DNA from 3 places in the Acidovorax sp. GW835-FHT14B10 genome. Region 3 is predicted to be linked to each of the others. Evidence: riboswitches for the same ligand, from Rfam matches in the RefSeq annotation. Region 3 holds a riboswitch; each other region holds the start of a gene.
The links. Region 3 has a riboswitch for glycine ahead of AC1Q5S_RS05985 (D-amino acid dehydrogenase). Riboswitches for the same ligand answer to the same signal wherever they lie in the genome.

Region 1 (6,604 bases), on a different contig from region 3:
TCTTCAGCGCCCGCCTGGCCGCGCAGGGCCTGGACGGCCTGCCCGACCACCTGCCCAACCACGAGCTGCAGGGCACATCTGCCCGCTACCCGCTGGCCATGATCTCGCCGCCCGCGCGCAATTTTTTGAATTCCACCTTCGTCAACGTGCAGAGCCTGCGCGCCATCGAAGGCCGCCCCGTGCTGGAGATGCACCCCGATGACGCTGCCGCACGCGGCATTGCCGATGGCGCCGTGGTGCGCGTGTTCAACGACCGCGGCAGCTACCGCTGCCACGCCACCGTCTCGCGCCGCGCGCGGCCCGGCGTGGTCAACGGTCTGGGCGTGTGGTGGCGCAAGCTGGGGCTGGATGGGACGAATGTGAACGAGGTCACCAGCCAGGCCCTGACCGACCTGGGGCGGGCGCCGACGTTCTACGACTGCCTGGTGGAAGTGGAGGTCCACGCCGTGCCGGCCTGACGGCGCGTTGCCTTGTTCGCCTTGAAAATACGCCTGTATTTATAGCTTCCAACGCCTGCCCATCAAGCGTTATCGGCCATTTCACCCTGTATCGGCAGAATTTCCCACGCGAGGGCGGTGCCCGTCCGGGCCGCACTCGAAGGGGCTTTGGACAAAGGCCTTGCGGTCATCCACGCAGGTCCCGAAGACATATTCCGGGTACACGTAGTCCTCGCCGAAGCGCATCAGGTCCAGCGGCAGGGTGCGCGATACCGGCGTGCGCCCCTGCACCGCCTCGGCCATGTACTCTGTCCACACGGGCAGGGCCAGGGTTCCCCCGGTGTGCCGGCCCAGGCTGCGCGGCTGGTCGTAGCCCATCCACACGACAGAGGCCACGCCCGATGAATAGCCGGCGAACCACACATCCCGCGCATCGTTGGAGGTACCGGTCTTGCCGGCCACATCGGGGCGGCCCAGCGCCTTCGCACGCCGGCCGGTGCCGTGCTGCACCACGTCGCGCAGCATGCTGTCCAGCACGAAGGCATTGCGCTCGGACACCACGGTCGCACGGGGCGATGGCGCGTTCGCTGCGTACAGCACCGCGCCGCCGCGCTCGCTCACCTGGTGGATCAGCCGGGGCTGCACCAGGGTGCCGCCGTTGGCAAACACGGCATAGGCCTGCGTCAGCTGCAGCGGCGTGATGGCGCCCGCCCCCAGGGCCAGCGGCAACCGGGGTGGATTGCGTTCGGGCAAGAATCCAAAGCGGGTGGCGAACTCCTGCACGTACTGAACCCCGGCCGCGTCCATCAGGTTGACGGCCACCAGGTTCTTGGAGCGCACCAGGCCGCGCCGTGCGGTGATGAAGCCCTCGTAGTTGCCGCCGTAGTTGCGCGGGCTCCAGGCGGGGCGGCCGCGGGCGGCAGGGGTCACCACACGCTGCGTATCGTCGATCAAGGTGCCCGGGGCATAGCCTTTCTCCAGCGCCGCCGAAAAGATGAACGGCTTGAAGGTCGAGCCCGGCTGGCGAAAGGCCTGCACGGCGTGGTCGAACTGGTTGAAGGCGTAGTCGAAGCCCCCCGTGAGCGCCAGAATGTCGCCGGTTTCCGTGTCCATGGAGACCAGCGCGCCCTCCATGCCCGGCAACTGGCCCAGATCCCACCTTTCACGGGCATCGGCCACGACGCGAATCACCGCGCCCGGCGCAATGCGCCGCCGCGCGGGCGCATCGGGCTTCAGGGCGGCACGCGCGCTGGCGTTGAGCCGGCTGCGCGGTATCCGCACCGGCGTGCCATCGCGCAGCCATGCGGCAATGCCCTCGGCCTCGGACGCCGCATGCACCAGGGCGGCACGCAGTTCCCCGCTGTCGCGGTAGGGCGCCAGCGCGGCGCGCAGGGCGCGGGGGTCAGCGGCCGGCATATCACCCGGAACTGCGCCCTGGATGCGCCCCTCGGGGCCGGCATAGCCACGGGCATCCTGCGCACCCAGAATGCCCGCGCGCAGCGCACGCGTGGCCGCGCGCTGCGCGGGAACGCTGAGGGTGGTGACGACATCCAGGCCCAGCGCATACGCGTCTTCGCCATACTGCTCCAGCACCATCTTGCGGGCCTGTTCCACGGCAAAGGCGGCGGCCGGCTCGATGGAACGGTATTGCGTTCGCAGCGTCAGTGCCTGTGCCCGCGCCTCCTGGTAGGCGGGCGCATCCAGGTAGCCCAGTGCGTGCATGCGCTGCAGGATGTACTGCTGGCGGATGATGGCGCGCTCGCGGTTCACAACGGGGTTGTACGCCGACGGCGCCTTGGGCAGTCCGGCCAGCACGGCGGCTTCGGCCACCGTCAGCTCGTCCAGTGTCTTGTCGAAGTACACCGATGCCGCAGCCGCAAAGCCGTAGGCACGCTCGCCCAGATAGATCTGGTTCATGTACAGCTCCAGGATCTTGTCCTTGCTGTAGGTGGCTTCGAGCTTGTAGGCCAGCAAGATTTCCATGAGCTTGCGGCTGTAGGTTTTGACGCGGCTCAGAAAGAACACCCGCGCCACCTGCATCGTGATGGTGCTGGCACCCTGGACATGCTCCCCCGATACCACATTGCGCAGCGCAGCGCGCGCCAGTCCGGTGAAGTCCACCGCGCCATGCTCATAAAAGCGGGCATCTTCGATGGCCAGCAGCGCCTGGCGCACCTGCAGCGGGATCTGTCCTATCGGCACGAATTCCCGGCGCTCCTCGCCATATTCCGCCAGCAGCGTGCCGTCCCTGGCATAGATGCGCATCGGCAGCATGGGATCGTAGTCGGCCAGGTGGTCCACCTCTGGCAGCTGCTGCCACACCATGTGCAGCACATAGGCCCCGCCCGCGCTGCCTGCCACGGTCAGCCCCAGGAAAAAACCCGCGAGAAACTTCAGGATCGGGTGCTTTTTGGGCGAAGGGGCAGGTGCGGCAACAGGCGACGATGGGTGCATCAGGGGGAACTCTGGCTAGGGCAGGACCCGTGCCATGACGGGCCTGCGGCGCCGCTCCCCCTGTCCTTTTACCTGAGAGTTTCGGCTGCCTGGGCAGCCTGCCCCTTCGGTGGGCCCCCGCCTGCGTTGCGCAGGGCGGCGGCCTCTCTCCAGTCGGCGATGGTCTCCTGCGGTCCGGTTTGCCTGAGCGATGATGGGAGTTTGCGCCTTCGGCGGAGGCGGATCGCGCCCCTCTCTCCCGCAGGATAGGCGCTCACTGTAAATCACCCGCCAAAACCAGCCCCGTTCAAAAGGTCAATATCCAGCCCCCCCGTCCGGTTACAGCGCGGCTGCAAGGATGCGGCGGCTCACGGCGGGCGTGATCTCGCGCTGCTCGCCCAGCTGCACCATGCCATGCGCTTCGAGCTGGGCCACCACGGTGTCCACCACCTCCGCGCCCAGGCCATAGCCCGACAGGCGCGTGGCGATGCCCATGCTTTCAAAGAAGGCGCGCGTGCGCTCGATGGCGGCGGTGATGCGCTCGTCATCCGTGCCGCTGGCGATGCCCCACACGCGCTCGCCATACTGCAGCAGCTTGGCGCGCTTCGGGCCACGGCGCTCATTCAGCAGCGCGGGCAGCACAATCGCCAGCGTGCGGGCATGGTCGATGCCGTGCAGCGCGGTGAGTTCGTGCCCGATCATGTGCGTGGCCCAGTCCTGCGGCACGCCGGCGCCGATCAGGCCATTGAGCGCCATGGTGGCGGCCCACATGAGGTTGGCGCGGTCGTCGTACACAGGCTCGGGTGCGGTCAGCAAGCGCGGGCCGATCTCGATCAGCGTCTGCAAAATGCCCTCGGCAAAGCGGTCCTGCACGGGTGCGTTGACCGGATAGGTCAGGTACTGCTCCACCGTGTGCACGAAAGCGTCGACCACGCCGTTGGCCAGTTGCTGCGGCGGCAGCGTGTAGGTCTTGGTGGGGTCGAGCACCGAGAACCTGGGGTAGCTGTGCACGCTGCTGAAGGACAGCTTGGCCCCCTTGCCCCGGTGCGTGATCACGCCGCCGTTGTTCATCTCCGAGCCCGTGGCGGGCAGCGTGAGCACGGCGCCAAACGGCACGGCCCGCGTGATGTTGCGGCCGCGCTTTTCGAGGATGGCCCAGGCATCGCCCTCAAAGTGCACGGCAGCGGCGATGAACTTGGTGGCATCGATCACCGAACCACCCCCCACGGCCAGCAGAAAGTCGAACCCGCCGGCGCGGGTCTGCTCGACGGCCTGCATCGAAGTTTCGAAGCTCGGGTTGGGTTCGATGCCGCGGAAGGTGGCGTGCTGCCGTTCGCCCAGCGCGGCGCGCACTTCGGCCAGCGTGCCGGTCTTTTCGGCACTGGCGCCGCCCACCAGGATCAGCACCTTGGCCGCTGCGGGCACCAGCTTCGCCAGGTCGGCGATGCGGCCCTGGCCGAAAACGATGTGGGTGGGGTTGTGGAAGTCGAAATTCAGCATGGCAATGGGGGGGGTTGGCGCACCACCGTGCCCCTTGCCGCACCGGATGGCCCGGCAGGCGGCAGGAACGCAGGGCAGTGATGGGAAAAAACCGCCAGGCCAGCAAGCCCGGTGGACGGACTGCCCATTGTCCGCGCGAAGCCGCCTGCACCCCTGTCGCCCCGGACAAAACCCTTGCGCCCACCGGTCTGCCCTGCCGCATGGGCCAAAAGTCAGGTTCTGAAAAATGACGCCACCACTCATCCCCCCTCAGGCGATGCAATCGCCTGGTCGATGGCACCGAAGATGCTGGCGCCGTCCTTGCCCTTGACCTCGATGCGGATAGTGTCGCCAAACTTCATGAACTCGGTGGAAGGCTTGCCGTCCTGGATGGTCTCGATGCAGCGCTTTTCGGCGATGCAGCTGTAGCCCTTGGGCCATTCGGTGCGGCCGTCTTGCTCCACGCCCTGGTTGCTGACGGTGCCGCTGCCCACGATGGAGCCCGCCCGCACATTGCGCGTCTTGGCGATGTGCGCGATGAGTTGGCCGAAGTGGAAGGTCATCTCGGGGCCGGCGTCGCACATGCCGACCTTGCGGCCATTCCAGGTGGACTGCACGGTCAGGTGCAGGCGACCGTGGTCCCAGGCATCGCCCAGTTCGTCCAGCGTCACGGCCACGGGACCGAAGGCGGTGGCGGGCTTCGCTTGGAAGAAGCCAAAACCCTTGGCCAGCTCGGCCGGAATCAGGTTGCGCAGGCTCACGTCGTTGGCAATCATCACCAGGCGAATGCCGTCCAGCGCCTGGTTGGCGTTGGTGCCCATCTTCACGTCGCCGGTGATGACGGCGATCTCGGCCTCGAAATCGATGCCCATGGCCTCGCTGGGCACCACCACGTCGTCGCAGGGTCCAATGAAATCATCGCTGCCGCCCTGGTACATCAGCGGATCGGTGTAGAAGCTCTCTGGAACCTCGGAGTTGCGGGCTTTTCGAACCAGTTCAACGTGGTTGATGTAGGCCGAACCGTCAGCCCACTGGTAGGCACGCGGCAGCGGGGCCATGCACCGGGCGGGGTCAAAGGGGAAGGCGTGGCGCGCGCGGCCGTTGTTGAGCTGGTCGTACAGGTCCTGCAGCTGGGGCGACAGGAAGCCCCAGTCGTCCAGCACCTGCTGCAGCTTGCTGGCAATGCCGGTCGCATAATGGGCCGTGCCCAGGTCGCGGGAGACGACGACCAGTTGGCCGTCGCGCGAGCCGTCTTTGTAGGTGGCAAGTTTCATGGGGAACAGAACCTTCGTCTCAACAGAAATGGCGGAAATGGCGCAAACCCCACAAGATTACGCGGGGTTCCATGGATTCAACTGAACAAAATTCGCAAATTTTTGGTGGGAATGAATAAAGAAGAACGTGCCGGCACCCCGTCCGTGGAGGTCGGCTTTCTGCTGCAGGAAGCGCGGAGCCAGGCCACCCGGCTGCCGCACCACCTGGGCGCGGTCCGCGCCTGACGCCTGCAGGAACCCCGCCATGCCACGCCGGCCACTCCTTGTATTGACCGCCCTGGTGCTGGCGCTGCACTGGCTGGTGCTGCAGGGCATGCCCATGGCCTGGGACAGCAGCCCGTCCCTCCCCCCCGCCGCACAGGTTTTCAGCACACGCAGCATTGCCCCCACGCCGCCGGCCGCGGCGCCCACCGCACCGCCTGCACCTCCCGCGCCTGCCCGCCCCGCGGCGGTGCGCAAGAAACCCGCCGCCCCCCCGGCGACGCAGCACGCAGCGAAGGCAGCCACCGAGCTCCCCCCCACGCCTTCGGCGCCGCCCGACAACCCCGGCGAAGTCCCACCGCCCGACGCGGTGGTAGACACCGCGGGCACGCCGACATCCGAAATGCCCGATGCCGATGCCGTGGCCACCGCCCCTGCGCCCGACGCCAGCACGCCGGCCATTCCATCGCCCACGGTCCCCGACAATCCCCTGGGCGCCGGCGTGGACATCAGCCCTCCCGGCAGCGCCACAGGCCCGGCGGCCGACGCCACCAGCTTCGCCGTGCGCCTGCCCGCGCCGGTGCGCCTGGCCTTTGATGTCAGCGGGCAGGCCAAAAAATTCAACTACAGCGCCAGCGCCGAGCTGTTCTGGCAGCACGACGGCAGCCGCTACGAAGCCCGCCAGGAGATCAGCGCCTTTCTGCTGGGCACCCGCTCCCAGGGCAGTGTGGGTCAGATCACCGCGCAGGGGCTGCAGCCCGAGCGCTTTGCCGACCGCTC
Region 2 (6,604 bases), on a different contig from region 3:
CGGGTGCACGTTGGCGAACTCGGGCCAGGTGATGGGGATCATCTCGCTGGTGGCGTTGAGCTTCATGGTGCAGGAGCCCAGCGGGATCATGCTGCGGTCCAGCGCCAGGTCCTTGTCGGACAGCTGGCGGATGTAGCGCAGCATGCCGGTCTCGCTGTGGTGGGTGTTGAACACCGGGTGCGTGAGGTAGCTGCTGGTGCGGCGCAGTTCGGCGGGGATCAGCGGCTCCACGCCTTTCTCGAACGCGTCAAACGTGGGCAGTGTCTGGCCATCCTTGGCGAAGATGTTCCACAGCAGCTCGATGTCGGCGCGCGTGGTGGTCTCGTCCAGCGAGATGCACAGGTAGTTTTCGAAGTAAACCCGCAGGTTGGCACCCATGGATACTGCGCGAGCGGCTATGGATTGGGTAGCGCCATCGGTTTTCAGCGAGAGGGTGTCGAACGCGGCTTGCGGGCGCACGGGTGCTCCCAGCTGCTCCAGCCCTTTCGCCAGGATGGCCGTGTAGCTGGCCACGCGCCGGGCAATGCGCTGCAGGCCCTCGGGACCGTGGTAGACGGCGTACATGCTGGAGATCACGGCCGGCAGCACCTGGGCCGTGCAGATGTTGGAGGTGGCCTTTTCGCGGCGGATGTGCTGCTCGCGCGTCTGCAGGGCCAGGCGGTAGGCGGGCTTGCCATGCACGTCCACGCTCACGCCGACCAGGCGGCCGGGCAGGGAGCGCTTGAACTCGTCGCGGCAGGCCATGTAGGCGGCGTGCGGGCCACCGGCACCCATGGGCATGCCAAAGCGTTGCGTGGTGCCCACCACGATGTCGGCGCCCCATTCACCGGGCGGGGTGATCAGCGTGAGGGCCAGCAGGTCGGCGGCTGCGATGAAGGCGGCCTGTTTGGCATGGGCTTTTTCCACGTCGGCGCGCAGGTCGTCGATGCGGCCGCTGGTGGCGGGGTACTGGGCCAGCACGGCGAAATAGTCGCCATCGAGCGCGGCATTCCACTCCTCGGCCGAGTTGGCCAGACGCACCTCGATGCCCAGCGGTTTGGCGCGGGTCTGGATCACCTCGATGGTCTGCGGGTGCGCGTCACCGGCCACCACGAACACGTTGCTCTTGGATTTGACCGAGCGCTTGGCCAGCGTCATGGCCTCGGCGGCGGCCGTGGCCTCGTCGAGCATGGAGGCGTTGGCGATCGGCATGGCCGTGAGGTCGCAGACCATGGTCTGGAAATTGACCAGGGCTTCCATGCGGCCCTGCGAAATCTCCGCCTGGTAGGGCGTGTAGGCCGTGTACCAGGCGGGGTTTTCCAGGATGTTGCGCAGGATGACGCCGGGAATGTGCGTGTCGTAATAACCCTGGCCGATGAAGCTCTTCAAGACCTTGTTTTTGGATGCAATCGCCTTGAGTTCGGCCAGCGCAGCGCTTTCCGTGACCGGCAGCGGCAGGTCCATGGCGCGGCTGCGGGCAATGGAGCGCGGCACGATGGAGTCGATGAGGGCGCGGCGCGAGGCCTCGCCGATCACCGACAGCATGTGCGCTTCGTCGGCCGCGTCGATACCGATGTGGCGGGGCAGGAATTCGGTGGCGTTTTCAAGCGCGCCGAGCGGCAGGGCGGATTGCATCAACATGGGGCAGTCTCGAAGAAGGAAACAGGGTCAGGCGTTCTTGGCGAACTCGGTGTAGTCGGTTTCGCTGAGCAACGCGTCGAGCTGGCTGGCATCGCTGAGCTTGACCTTGAAGAACCAGCCCGCATTGAGCGGGTCGGAGTTGGCCAGCGAGGGGTCGGCACGCAGGGCTTCGTTCACTTCGACGATCTCGCCCGAGACCGGCATGTACACATCGGCCGCGGCTTTGACCGACTCGACCACGCCCGCCACGTCGCCCTGGGCAAACGTGGTGCCCACGGCGGGCAGGTCGACAAACACCACATCGCCCAGGGCATCCTGGGCATGCACGGTGATACCGACCACGGCCGAATTCGTGTCGGCGGCGTTGATCCATTCGTGGTCTTTGGAGAATTTGACGGTCATGGGAAAGCTCCTCAAGCAACTAAAAAAAGAAAGGAATCTGCAATGTAAGCGGATTAGCGAAGCCAGCGGCTACATGCCAAACTGCGGCCTTCGCTCTGTGCGCGGGCGCATACCAGTGCCACCGCGCAAGGGCCGCCCCGCCGCGCTGGAGGCGTCCCCCTTCCAGGGGGAAGGCGCCGCAGGTGACTCAGGGGGTAGGTCATTCCGTCAGCCGCGGAAGTAATTGGCAGGCACAAAAGGCATGGCGCGCACTTCCATGGGCACGGCCTTGCCGCGCACCATGGCATTCACCCGCGTGCCGATGGCGGCAAAGGCGGGAGCCACATAGCCCATGGCCACGGGTTCGTTCACCGTGGGGCCCAGCAGGCCGCTGGTCACTTCGCCAATCTTCTGGCCGTCGGTGCTCTGCAACTCGGTGTGCTCGCGCACGGGCACGCGCTCCAGCGCGACCAGGCCGACGCGTTTGCGCGCGAGGCTGGCGGGGTTGTCGAGCTGCGCCAGCACCTTGTCGGCCCCTGGGAAGCCGCCCGCGCGCGCGCCGCCGGTGCGGCGCACCTTCTGGATGGCCCAGTTGAGTGCCGCTTCGGGCGGGGTGGTGGTGGTGTCGAGGTCGTTGCCGTACAGGCACAGGCCGGCTTCCAGGCGCAGCGAGTTGCGCGCGCCCAGGCCGATGGGCTTGACTTCGGGCTGGGCCAGCAGGGCGCGTGCCAGGGTCTCGGCCTGGGCGGCGGGCACCGAGATCTCGAAGCCGTCTTCACCCGTGTAGCCGCTGCGGGTCACGAAGCAGTCGCAGCCTGCGATGGAAAAATCGCCACCCGTCATGAACACCAGCTTTTCAATGCCCGGAGCCAGGCGCGACAGGGCGGTGACGGCCTGGGGGCCCTGCAGCGCCAGGAGCGCGTGGTCGGGCATGGGCACGACGTCGCAGCGCTGACCGATGCGGGCCTGGATGTGCGCCATGTCACCCACCTTGCAGGCGCCGTTGACGATGACAAAGAGTTCGTTGTCGGCCACGCGGAAGAACATCAGGTCGTCGATGATGCCGCCCTCGTCGTTGAGCAGCAGGCCGTAGCGCTGCTTGCCCACGGGCAGGTCGATCACATCGACGGGCACCAGGCTCTCGAACGCGGCGGCGGCATCGGGGCCGACGAGCTTCAGCTGGCCCATGTGCGATACATCGAACAGCCCGGCGGCCTGGCGTGTGTGCAGGTGCTCGGCCATCAGGCCTGCAGGGTACTGCACGGGCATGGAATAGCTGGCAAACGGCACCATGCGGGCGCCCAGTTCAATGTGCAGGGCGTTCAGGGGCGTGGCGAGCAGGGCGGTGGCAGGTGCGGACATAAGAGCTCCAGGGCAAATGGGGGGCGTGGCACGAATGCCACGCGATTTGCCCTGCTGTCCGCTTTACCTGAGAGATTCACCGCGGCGCCCTGGCTGGCCGCGCGGCTTGCTCCTTCGGTGGATGGCCTGCACCTGCAGTGCGGACATCTCTCTCCAGCAAGGGAACGCCCGCATCGCTGCGGGCGGCTGCCAGTCCTTTTGCCTGAGCGTTCGGCTGCTGCCTGCGCCTTCGGCGGCCCTTTTGCATGGTGCTGCGGGGCTCTCTCCTGACAATCGGGCGATTCTACCGTTACTTGGCGTACACCAGATCGCGCAGGAACAGCGAAAGCGAGGGCATGTAAGTGATGACCATCAGGCATACCAGGATCACGCCGACGAACGGCAGCAGATGCTTGACGATGCGGTCCAGCGAGATGCGCGCCACCGTGCAGGCCGCAAACAGGTTCACGCCAAAGGGCGGCGTGATCATGCCCAAAGCGAGGTTCACCACCATGATCAGGCCGAAGTGCACCGGGTCCACGCCGAAGTGCATGGCCACGGGTGCCAGGATGGGCGCCAGCACGATGATGGCCGCGCTGGTCTCGATGAACATGCCGATCAAGAACAGCGCGGCGTTCACGCCCAGTAAGAACAGGGCAGGGGATTGCAGCACCGCCTCCAGCCAGCGGCCAATGGCATCGGGCACGCCGGCGCGCGTGATGAGGAAGGCAAACAGCCCGGCGTTGGCAATGATGAACATGATCACCGCCGACGAGAGGGCCGACTTGCGCAGGATGGCGAAGAGGTCCGCCAGGCGGATCTCGCGGTAGATCACCACGCCCACCACCAGCGCATAGAACACGGCCACGGCCGAGGCCTCGGTGGGCGTGAACACGCCGCCATAGATGCCGCCCAGGATGATCACGGGCATCAGCAGCGCCCAGCCGGCTTGCAGCGTGGCACGGCCCATGGGCATGCGGCCGTCGCCATCGTTCTTGCCCCAGCCCTTCCACTTGCAGTACCCCCACACGAAAAGCATCAGTGCGGTACTGATCAGCAGGCCGGGGCCAAAGCCGGCGATGAACAGCTCGCCAATCGACACCTCGGCACTCACGCCGTACAGGATGAGCGGAATGGAAGGCGGGATGATCACGCCCAGCTCGGCGCTGGTGGCCTGCAGGGCGGCCGCGTAGCTGGTGGGGTAGCCGTGCTTGATGAGCGCCGGGACCAGGATGGCGCCAATGGCGAACGTGGTGGCCACCGACGAGCCCGACACGGCGGCAAAGATCATGCAGGTGAGCACGCAGGTCATGGGCAGGCCACCCTGCACGCCGCCCACGATGCTCTTGGCGAATTCGACCAGGCGGCGCGAGATGCCGCCGGTTTCCATGAGGTTGCCCGCCAGGATGAAGAAGGGAATGGCGGCCAGCGGAAACTTGTTGATCGAGGCGAACATCTCCTTGACGGAAATGAGCATGTTCGCGTTGGACGCCTGGATGCCCAGGATGGACGCAAGGCCGATGGAAACGGCCACGGAAACGGTGAGTGCAAAGCACAGCACCATGGTGGAAATCATCACGGCGCTCATTGGGCTGTCTCCAGTTCCATGCGCAGGGGGTCGATGAGGTTGCCGATGATGCCGACGACGCAGAAAAGGCCGCCCACCGGCATGGCCAGATAGGCCCAGAACATCGAAACCGACTCCAGCCCGGCCATGCTCTGCACGCCGCCGCGCTGGGCGTAGTCCCAACCCCACCAGACGATGACGCCGATCAGTGCCAGCGCGGCCAGCGCCACCACCCAGTCGAGCACGCGGCGAATGCGTGGCGGGCTCCAGCGGTACAGCACGTCCACGCTCACCATCGCCCCCTGGCGGAAGGCCGCGGGGATGGCCAGAAACACCATCCAGATCAGGCTGAAGCGGATCAGCACCTCGGTCCATTCGGCGGGCTGCTCGAACACGAAGCGCATCAAAATCTGGAACATACCCAGCGTGGACGCCACGGCCAGCATGGCGCAGGCGGCCAGCATGGCGCTGAACGTGGTCCAGCGCTCAAAGGTTAGAAAAGTATTTTTCATGAATGAAAACGCCCGCTGGCGCAATGCCGGCGGGCGTTAATAGCTATTGAAAATAGAGCGGCAAGAAGATTATTTGTAATTGCGGATCTTGTCGAGCGCGGCCTTGCCGAACTGTTTTTCAAATTCGGCGTTGACCGGGGCCAGCGTCGCCACGAACTTGGCCTTGTCGATGGTGTCGATCACCGTCATGCCCTTGGCGCGCAGGTCGGCCACGCCCTTGGCATCGTCCTCGTCCACGCGGGCGCGGTTGGCCTTGGTGCCTTCCTTGGCGGCATCCAGAAAGGCCTGCTTGTCGGCGGCGCTGAGTTTGTCAAAAGCCGCCTTGTTCATCACGAAGATGCAGGGCGAATACACATGGCCGGTGAGTGTGAGATGCTTTTGCACCTGGTCGAACTTGGCCGAGATGATGACGGGCAGCGGGTTCTCCTGCCCGTCCACGGTGCCTTGCTGCAGGGCCGTGAACACCTCGGGAAACGCCATGGGCGTGGTGATGATGCCAAAGCCCTTGTAGGCGGCGATGTGCACCGGGTTCTCCATGGTGCGCATCTTCAGGCCCTTGAGGTCGCCCGGCTCCTTCACGTCGCGCTTGCTGTTGGTCATGTGGCGAAAGCCGTTTTCGGCCCAGGCCAGTGCCTTGAAGCCCTTGGCGTCGAACTTGGTCAGCAGGTCCTGGCCGATGGGGCCGTCGAGCACCGCGCGCGCATGGGCCTTGTCGCGGAACAGGAAAGGCACGTCCAGAATCTTGGTTTCGGGGACAAAGTTGGGCACCGGGCCGGTGGAGCTGAAGGCCAGTTCCTGCGTGCCCAGTTGCACGGCTTCAATCGACTCGCGCTCGCCGCCCAGGGCGCCGTTGTAGAAGGTCTGCACCTTGTAGCGGCCGCCCGTGCGCTTTTCCACTTCTTTGGCGAAGGTGTCGATGGCCACGCCCTGGTGCGAGTTCTGCGCCACCGAAATGCTGATGCGCATGGTGGTCTGCGCGGCGGCGCTGGCCATGAAGCCAAGGGCAAGGCCGAGGCCAACGACGAGTCGGGTCAATTGCATGGTGTCTCCTGAAGGGGAAATGTTGGCGTGCTGCTTGCGCTGCAGGTTGCGGCGCAGACAAGCGCTGCAGCCTGCCAAAAATTATGGCGCTGCAACACCTGGCTGGGCATCGGGGTTTGTGCGGGTCAGCGTGCTGATCCGC
Region 3 (6,604 bases):
GGCGCCTCCAGCAGCATTCCCCAGCTGCCCAACCTGTCGAACTGGGTGGCGCCCACGCTCAGTGTCGAAGAGCTGGAAAAGCGCATCGACGAACTCAAGGCCGTGCAGTTCTGGCTGGAGCAGAACTCGCGCGCCCTGACGGCCACCGTCCAGGCGTTGGAAGTGCAGAAGATGACCCTGGCCACGCTCCAGGGCATGAACCTCAGCATGGCCGAGGTGGCCAATGCCTTCAAGCCCAAGGCCGCCGATACCGTTGCCAGCCGGGCCAGCGCCCCCGCGCCGGCACCCGCGCCCGCAGCGGCTGCGCCACAGCCCGCTGAACCCGTCCAGCCTGCTGCGGCCGGAGATGCGCAGGCCGCCAAGGCCCCTGAGCCGGCCCTGGTGGACCCCATGCAATGGTGGGGTGCGCTGACCAGCCAGTTTCAGCAGATCGCTGCCAGCGCCCTGAAAGACGCCGGCAAGCCGGCGACGCTGGACCCCACCACAAGCATGGCCACCGAAGCCCTCAAGACCGCCACCGACATGGCCAGCCAGTTTGCCGCCAAGGGGCTGCAGACCCTGCAGGCCGGCCAGCGCACTGCCGCCGGTGCGACCAGGCCGACCGCTGCCAAAAAGCCCGCCGCCAGGAAGGCGCCCGCCCAATCTGCGGCCAAATCCGCCGCCAAGAAAACTACGGCCCGCCGCGCACCGCGCAAGCCGGCAGGCGGATAGGCTGCTCTGGCGGTGCTGCAGGCAGCGCCCGCCGCCGCCCGTGAGGTCACACCATGAAACTATTTCCCACCGGCCATGCCACCCATCCCCAGTGGCGCATGGCCGCCGCCCTGGTGCTGGCGCAGTTGCGCGCCCAGATGGCCCTGCCCGACTACGCGCACACCCCCACGCTGGGCCTGCTCTACATCACCGACCACTACGCCAGCGAGGCGCAGGCACTGTTCGACTTCCTGAGTGGTGAGCTGCCCGAAGTGACCGACTGGAGCGGTACCGTGGGCGTGGGGGTCGCGGCCAACAATGCCGAGTATTTCGATGAGCCTGCGCTGTCGATGATGCTGCTCGACATCCCGGCCGACCAGTACCGCGTGTTCTCGGGCGTGGCCCCGCTGCCGCGCAATCCCGCCAGCGGCTTCGAGGCCCATACCGCGCTGGTGCATGCCGATGGCCACACGGCCGAGCTGGCGGAGCTGCTGGGCGAAATGGCCGCGCGCACCACCACCGGCTACCTGTTTGGCGGGCTCAGTGCCAGCCGGGGCGCCAGTGTGCAGTTCGCCGTGGCCGGCAATGGCAACATCGCCGGCCACGGGGCGGCGGGCGGGGTGTTCGATGGTGGCCTCTCGGGCGTGGCCTTCGGACCCGGCGTGGCGCTGCTGTCGCGGGTCACGCAGGGATGCCAGCCGGTGGGGCGCTTGCACACCGTCACCGCTGCGCACGAGAATGTGGTACTGCAGCTCGACGCGGAGCCCGCGCTGGATGTGCTGCTGTCCACGCTCGATGTGTCGCTGGACGGCGATCCGCAGGCGGCGTTGCGCAAGGTGCGGGCCACCCTGGCGGGGCTGGTCGATGCCGGCGAACAGCCGCAGGGGGCGCAGCACACCGGCCACTTTGGCACGGACACCCGGGTGCGCCATATCGTGGGCCTCGATGGTGCGCGCCGGGGGGTGGCGCTGGCCGACCATGTGGAGCCCGGCATGCACCTGGCGTTTTGCCAGCGCAACGTGGCCGCGGCCCGCGCCGACCTGATGCGCATCTGCGCGGAAATCCGCGAGGAGCTGTCGCCGGAAGAAACAGAGCCGGCACCGCAGGCCAGCGAAGCGCAGGAGGGTTTGCGCCAGGCGCCTGGCAGCGCGGCACCGGCGGCGGCCAGCCCCGCGGCCCGGTCCATCCGGGGCGCCATCTATGTGAGTTGCTCGGGTCGGGGTGGCCCGCACTTTGGCGGGCCCAGCGCCGAGTTGCAGATCGTGCGGCATGCGCTGGGCGATGTGCCGTTGACAGGTTTTTTTGCGGGCGGCGAAATCGCACACCACCATCTGTATGGCTACACCGGTGTGCTGACGGTGTTCGTCAGCGCCTGAGGGCTCCTCCAGCTTGCTTTGTTTGGGGGGCGTGGTCGTGCTCAACCGCCTTCCGCTGGCAGGCCGCAGGCATCCCACGGCGTGCCGCTGCGCGCCATGGTGGTGGCGTATGTCACGGGCACGGGGGCGGCGCCTCGGCGCTTTCCCGCGTTCCGGGCGGAAACCGGTGATGGCAACCGGTTCCCGGGGTCAGGCCCTCCTGGCTGCCGGTACCAGCGCAGGGGAGGCACACCCCGCGGCCATTCCCTGAAACGCAAAATCCACCTCGGGCACGCGGCCGCTCACGATGTCGGCCAGCGCCTTGCCCGAGCCGCAGGCGTGCGTCCAGCCCAGCGTGCCGTGGCCGGTGTTGAGGAACAGGTTGGCCACCTTGGTCTTGCCGATCAGCGGCACGTTGCTGGGCGTGGCGGGGCGCAGGCCGGTCCAGAACTGGGCCTGGCTGGCATCGCCCGCGCCGGGAAAGAGCTGCTCCACGCGGCGCACGATGGCCTCGCAGCGCATCGGGTTCAGGTTGCGGTCATAGCCGTTCAATTCCGCCGTGCCGGCAATGCGCAGCCGGTCGCCGCCGCGCTCGCTGGTGTAGCGCGAGAACACCAGCTTGAACTCGTCATCCGTCAGGCTCACCCCGTGGGCCATCGACGCATCCTTGACCGGCATGGTCACCGAATAGCCCTTGGCCGGGTAGATGGGCAGGCGAATGCCCAGCGGCTGCGCCAACAGCGGGCTGAACGAGCCCATGGCCAGCACGAAGGCGTCGCCGCGCACGCGCTCGAAGCGGCCCTCGGCGTTGGTCAGCTCCACATGGTCGATGTGGCCACCGGCCTCGCGCAGCGCCGTGATGTGGTGGCCCAGGCGAAATTGCACGCCCGCCGCCGCGCACAGCCGGGCCAGTTCGCGGGTGAACTGGTTGGCATCGCCCGACTCGTCCTCGGCCGTGTAAGTGGCGCCGGCCAGTTGCGGGCGGATATGGGCGAGGGCTGGCTCGATGCGCACGGCCTCGTCGGCGCTGATGACCTGGCGCTCGCAGCCGAGCTGGCGCATCTGCTCAGCCGGGGCCAGTGCGCCGTCGAACTCCCTGGCGTTGGTATAGAAGTGCAGGATGCCCTGTGTGCGCTGGTCGTACGCGATGCCGGTGGCCGCGCGCAGCTGCTGCAGCACGCTGCGGCTGTAGGTGCCCAGGCGCACGATCTGCTCGATGTTGTGGCGCGTGCGCGCCGGGGTGCAGTTGCGCAAGAACTGCAGGCCCCACAGCCACTGGCGCATGTCGGCGCGCAGGCGGAACAAGAGCGGTGCATCTTCCTGACCCAGCCACTGCAGCACCTTGAGCGGCGCACTGGGGTTGGCCCAGGGCTCGGCATGGCTCACCGAGATCTGGCCACCGTTGGCAAAGCTGGTCTCGGCACCGGGCGCGCCCTGGCGGTCGATCACCGTGACCTCATGGCCGAGTTGCTGCAGGAAATACGCCAAAGTCACGCCGAGCAGGCCGGCACCCAAAACGATCACGCGCATGATTTTCAAAGCCTTTCTGGGCTCTGGCGCTTGACAGGCGTTCGGTAGATGCTATTGATTAAATAGCGTGCAGCCGGCGCGTCTGCCAAGCTGCCGCTCCCCCTGTCCTTGGTACCTGAGAGATTCACCGCATCGCCGGCATGGCGCGTGGTTTGCTCCTTCGGTGCGCCACGCATGTAGGTCGTGGCGGCTCTCCAGACGGCTTTGTTGAATGGTGCAGTACGGAACCTGAGCGTGTATGGGAGTTTGCGCCTTCGGTGAAGCGGACGGTGCCGCTGACTCTCCTGCGAGGCCGATTCTAGGCGGCACTGCGGCGCAAAAAGGGGTCTGTGCGCGCTAATGGATGGCAATCGTTGCTGATGCTGGAAAGGCGCTGAAACCGGTGCCTCGCCATAATCCGCCAAGCTTTACCCCCCAGGATGCCTGCCATGTCTGATACCGCCTTTGATCCCTTTGCCAGCGCGGCCTTGCTCACCATGGCGCGCCAGGGGCGCATGCCCCGGCCGCTCGATCTGCCCGCCGCCCTGCGCCCGTGCAATGTGGCCCAGGCCTATGCCGTGCAGGACGCCGTGGTGCGCGAGCGCGGCGAGATCGCGGGCTGGAAGGTGGGCGCCGCATCGCCCCAGGCGCTGCCCGCGCGCGCGGCGCTCACCCGCGATTCGGTGGCGGTCGCGTCAACCGGGCAGGCCGTGCATTTGCCTGCCGCAGGCTTTGCCGTGATGGGGGTCGAGGCAGAGCTGGTGTACGAGCTGGGCGCCGACCTGCCCGAGCGCACCGCGCCCTACAGCCCGGCCGAGGTGCTGGCGGCCATGGCATCGGTGCGCGCCGCCATCGAGGTGTGCGACACGCGCTTTGCCGCCTGGGCCCAGCAGGGTGAGTTCAGCCGCCTGGCCGACCAGGCCTGCCATGGCGCATTGATGGTGGGTTCGGGGTCGGCCAACGTGGCTGCGGTGCAGCCCCTGGTGCAGCCGGTGAGTCTGTCCGTCAACGGCACGGTGGCCGTAGAGCGCGCCGCCTGGGGCAACCCGGCGGGCGAGCCGCTGCGGCTGCTGGTGTGGCTGGCCAACGAGGGCGCGCGCAGCCTGGGCGGCCTGCGCGCGGGCCAGTGGGTGACCACGGGCTCGTGCACCGGCACCGTCCTGGTGGCGCCGGGCACGGTGGTGGTGGCCGACTTCCCGGGCCTGGGCCGCGCCGAGCTGCACCTGGTCTGATTCCTTTTCCAAACCCTCCGTGTCGTCGTTGCTTCGCCTTGCCGTGCTGCAGCACTGTCTGCGGCTTTGCGCCTGGACGCGAATGACTTGGCAATGGAATGCCCCCTGGGAAGCCGCAGGGGGCCGCCTGCGCCGCAAGGTCAGTTGCGACGCGGGTTGTCGGGCTGGCGGTCGTGGCGGTTGGGCACGCCATCGCCATCACGGTCCCGGTCGTAGCGATTGGCCAGGCCGTCCCGGTCACGGTCCCAGCCGCCGCGCTGCATGGCCCAGCGGCCGTCATGCTCGGCCCAGCGGGGTTCACGGTAGTGGTAGCCAGGGCGGGCCTTCACCCAGTAGCCCGCCAGCCATACATGGCGGTGGCCGCGCCATTCCCAGTGGCCGGGCACCCACGCCATGCCGCGCCGGGGGCGGGGCGCGGCCTCATGGCGCGGAGGCGGCGGCGCCTGGTATTGCACCAGGGCCGGCGCGGGGCGCTGGTACTGGGGGCTGCCGGACTGGATGATGACGGTGGCGCCGACCTGTGCGTGCGCCGTCGTCAGGGCGCTCAGCGACAGCAGGGCGATGGAAGCGGCGGCGAGGGCAATGCGTGCCATGGTGTTCTCCTCAGAAATGATTCCGTGCGGAACCGGGAGCCTTGATCGTGGGGGCGCTGCGTCAAGCGCGTGTAGGCGCTGTGCGAAGTGTTGTGAAGTTGTGTTTCAGCGCGCCGCCGTGCGCGCTGGATGTGCGGAGCCACCTGTCCTTTGCCATCGCGGGCCTGTGGGGTCTGCTGGCACTGCGCTGCGTGGCGCCGGGCAGGCTGGACGCCCCATCGCAGGGCGCCGTGTTGCGTCGGGCCACCGCCCAAGCAACTGCTGGCGGCCGGTGTGGCCTGACTGGTGTGGTCGGCGCTGGCGGCTTTGTGCAACAGCGGCACGCCGGACCTGCCGCGCGCCACGGCGTATGGGCAGAATGGCGCCCACGCCGAGGGAGGCGCATGCGGGCCGCGCATCTGGCGTGCCGGCCGGCCAACACAACACAGCAAACCCGTCGAAAACGAGGAAAAAACGCATGCACCCCCAGACCCCGTCCACCAGCGCTGTGCCCGCGCAGGAGGACCCCAGCCAGTTCGCCCTGCTGCGCCAGCGCCGCTTTGCGCCGTTCTTCTGGACGCAGTTCTCCGGCGCGGCCAACGACAATCTGTTCAAGTTCGCCTTCACGGTGATGGTCACCTACCAGTTCAGCGTGTCGTGGCTGCCGCCGGCGATGGCGGGGCTGGTGATCGGTGCGCTGTTCATCCTGCCGTTTTTGCTGTTCTCGGCCACGTCGGGGCAACTCACCGACAAATACGACAAGACGCGCATGATCCGCTTCGTGAAGAACCTGGAGATCGCCATCATGCTGGTGGCGGCGGGCGGGTTCATGGCGGGCAACGCGCCGGTGCTGCTGCTGTGCACCTTTTTGATGGGCGTGCACTCCACGCTGTTCGGGCCGGTCAAGTTCGCCTACCTGCCCCAGGTGCTCAGCGAGCGCGAGCTCACGGGTGGCAATGGCATGGTGGAGATGGGCACCTTCGTGGCCATCTTGCTGGGCAACGTGGCCGGTGGCCTGTTGGTGGCCTTACCTGGCATCGGCCACACCACCGTGGCCGTGGTCTGCGTGGTGCTGGCGCTGCTGGGGCGTTCCGTGGCGCAGTTCATCCCCACGGTGCCCGCCACCGACCCGGGCCTGAAGATCAACTGGAACCCCTTCACCGAAACCTGGCGCAACCTCCGGCTGGCGCACGAGAACATCGTGGTGTTCCGCTCGCTGCTGGGCATCAGCTGGATGTGGTTCTTC

Region 1: another riboswitch for glycine. It lies ahead of AC1Q5S_RS15350 (penicillin-binding protein 1A); the one in region 3 lies ahead of AC1Q5S_RS05985 (D-amino acid dehydrogenase).
Region 2: another riboswitch for glycine. It lies ahead of gcvT (glycine cleavage system aminomethyltransferase GcvT); the one in region 3 lies ahead of AC1Q5S_RS05985 (D-amino acid dehydrogenase).

What each region holds. Positions count from the first base shown of each region.
Region 1 is NZ_JBXAGC010000020.1:6,862-13,465, forward strand. It holds gene AC1Q5S_RS15345 (molybdopterin-containing oxidoreductase family protein) at 1-458, shown strand, start outside; gene AC1Q5S_RS15350 (penicillin-binding protein 1A) at 540-2,891, opposite strand; glycine riboswitch at 2,952-3,044, opposite strand; glycine riboswitch at 3,052-3,142, opposite strand; gene AC1Q5S_RS15355 (iron-containing alcohol dehydrogenase) at 3,210-4,370, opposite strand; gene AC1Q5S_RS15360 (fumarylacetoacetate hydrolase family protein) at 4,610-5,623, opposite strand; gene AC1Q5S_RS15365 (DUF3108 domain-containing protein) at 5,868-6,604, shown strand, end outside.
Region 2 is NZ_JBXAGC010000033.1:34,681-41,284, reverse strand. It holds gene gcvP (aminomethyl-transferring glycine dehydrogenase) at 1-1,620, opposite strand, end outside; gene gcvH (glycine cleavage system protein GcvH) at 1,648-2,022, opposite strand; gene gcvT (glycine cleavage system aminomethyltransferase GcvT) at 2,230-3,363, opposite strand; glycine riboswitch at 3,408-3,530, opposite strand; glycine riboswitch at 3,544-3,642, opposite strand; gene AC1Q5S_RS19450 (TRAP transporter large permease) at 3,653-4,930, opposite strand; gene AC1Q5S_RS19445 (TRAP transporter small permease) at 4,927-5,421, opposite strand; gene AC1Q5S_RS19440 (TRAP transporter substrate-binding protein) at 5,491-6,462, opposite strand.
Region 3 is NZ_JBXAGC010000005.1:102,657-109,260, forward strand. It holds gene AC1Q5S_RS05975 (PhaM family polyhydroxyalkanoate granule multifunctional regulatory protein) at 1-711, shown strand, start outside; gene AC1Q5S_RS05980 (FIST signal transduction protein) at 765-2,066, shown strand; gene AC1Q5S_RS05985 (D-amino acid dehydrogenase) at 2,256-3,575, opposite strand; glycine riboswitch at 3,668-3,783, opposite strand; gene AC1Q5S_RS05990 (2-keto-4-pentenoate hydratase) at 4,004-4,786, shown strand; gene AC1Q5S_RS05995 (YXWGXW repeat-containing protein) at 4,927-5,379, opposite strand; gene AC1Q5S_RS06000 (MFS transporter) at 5,837-6,604, shown strand, end outside.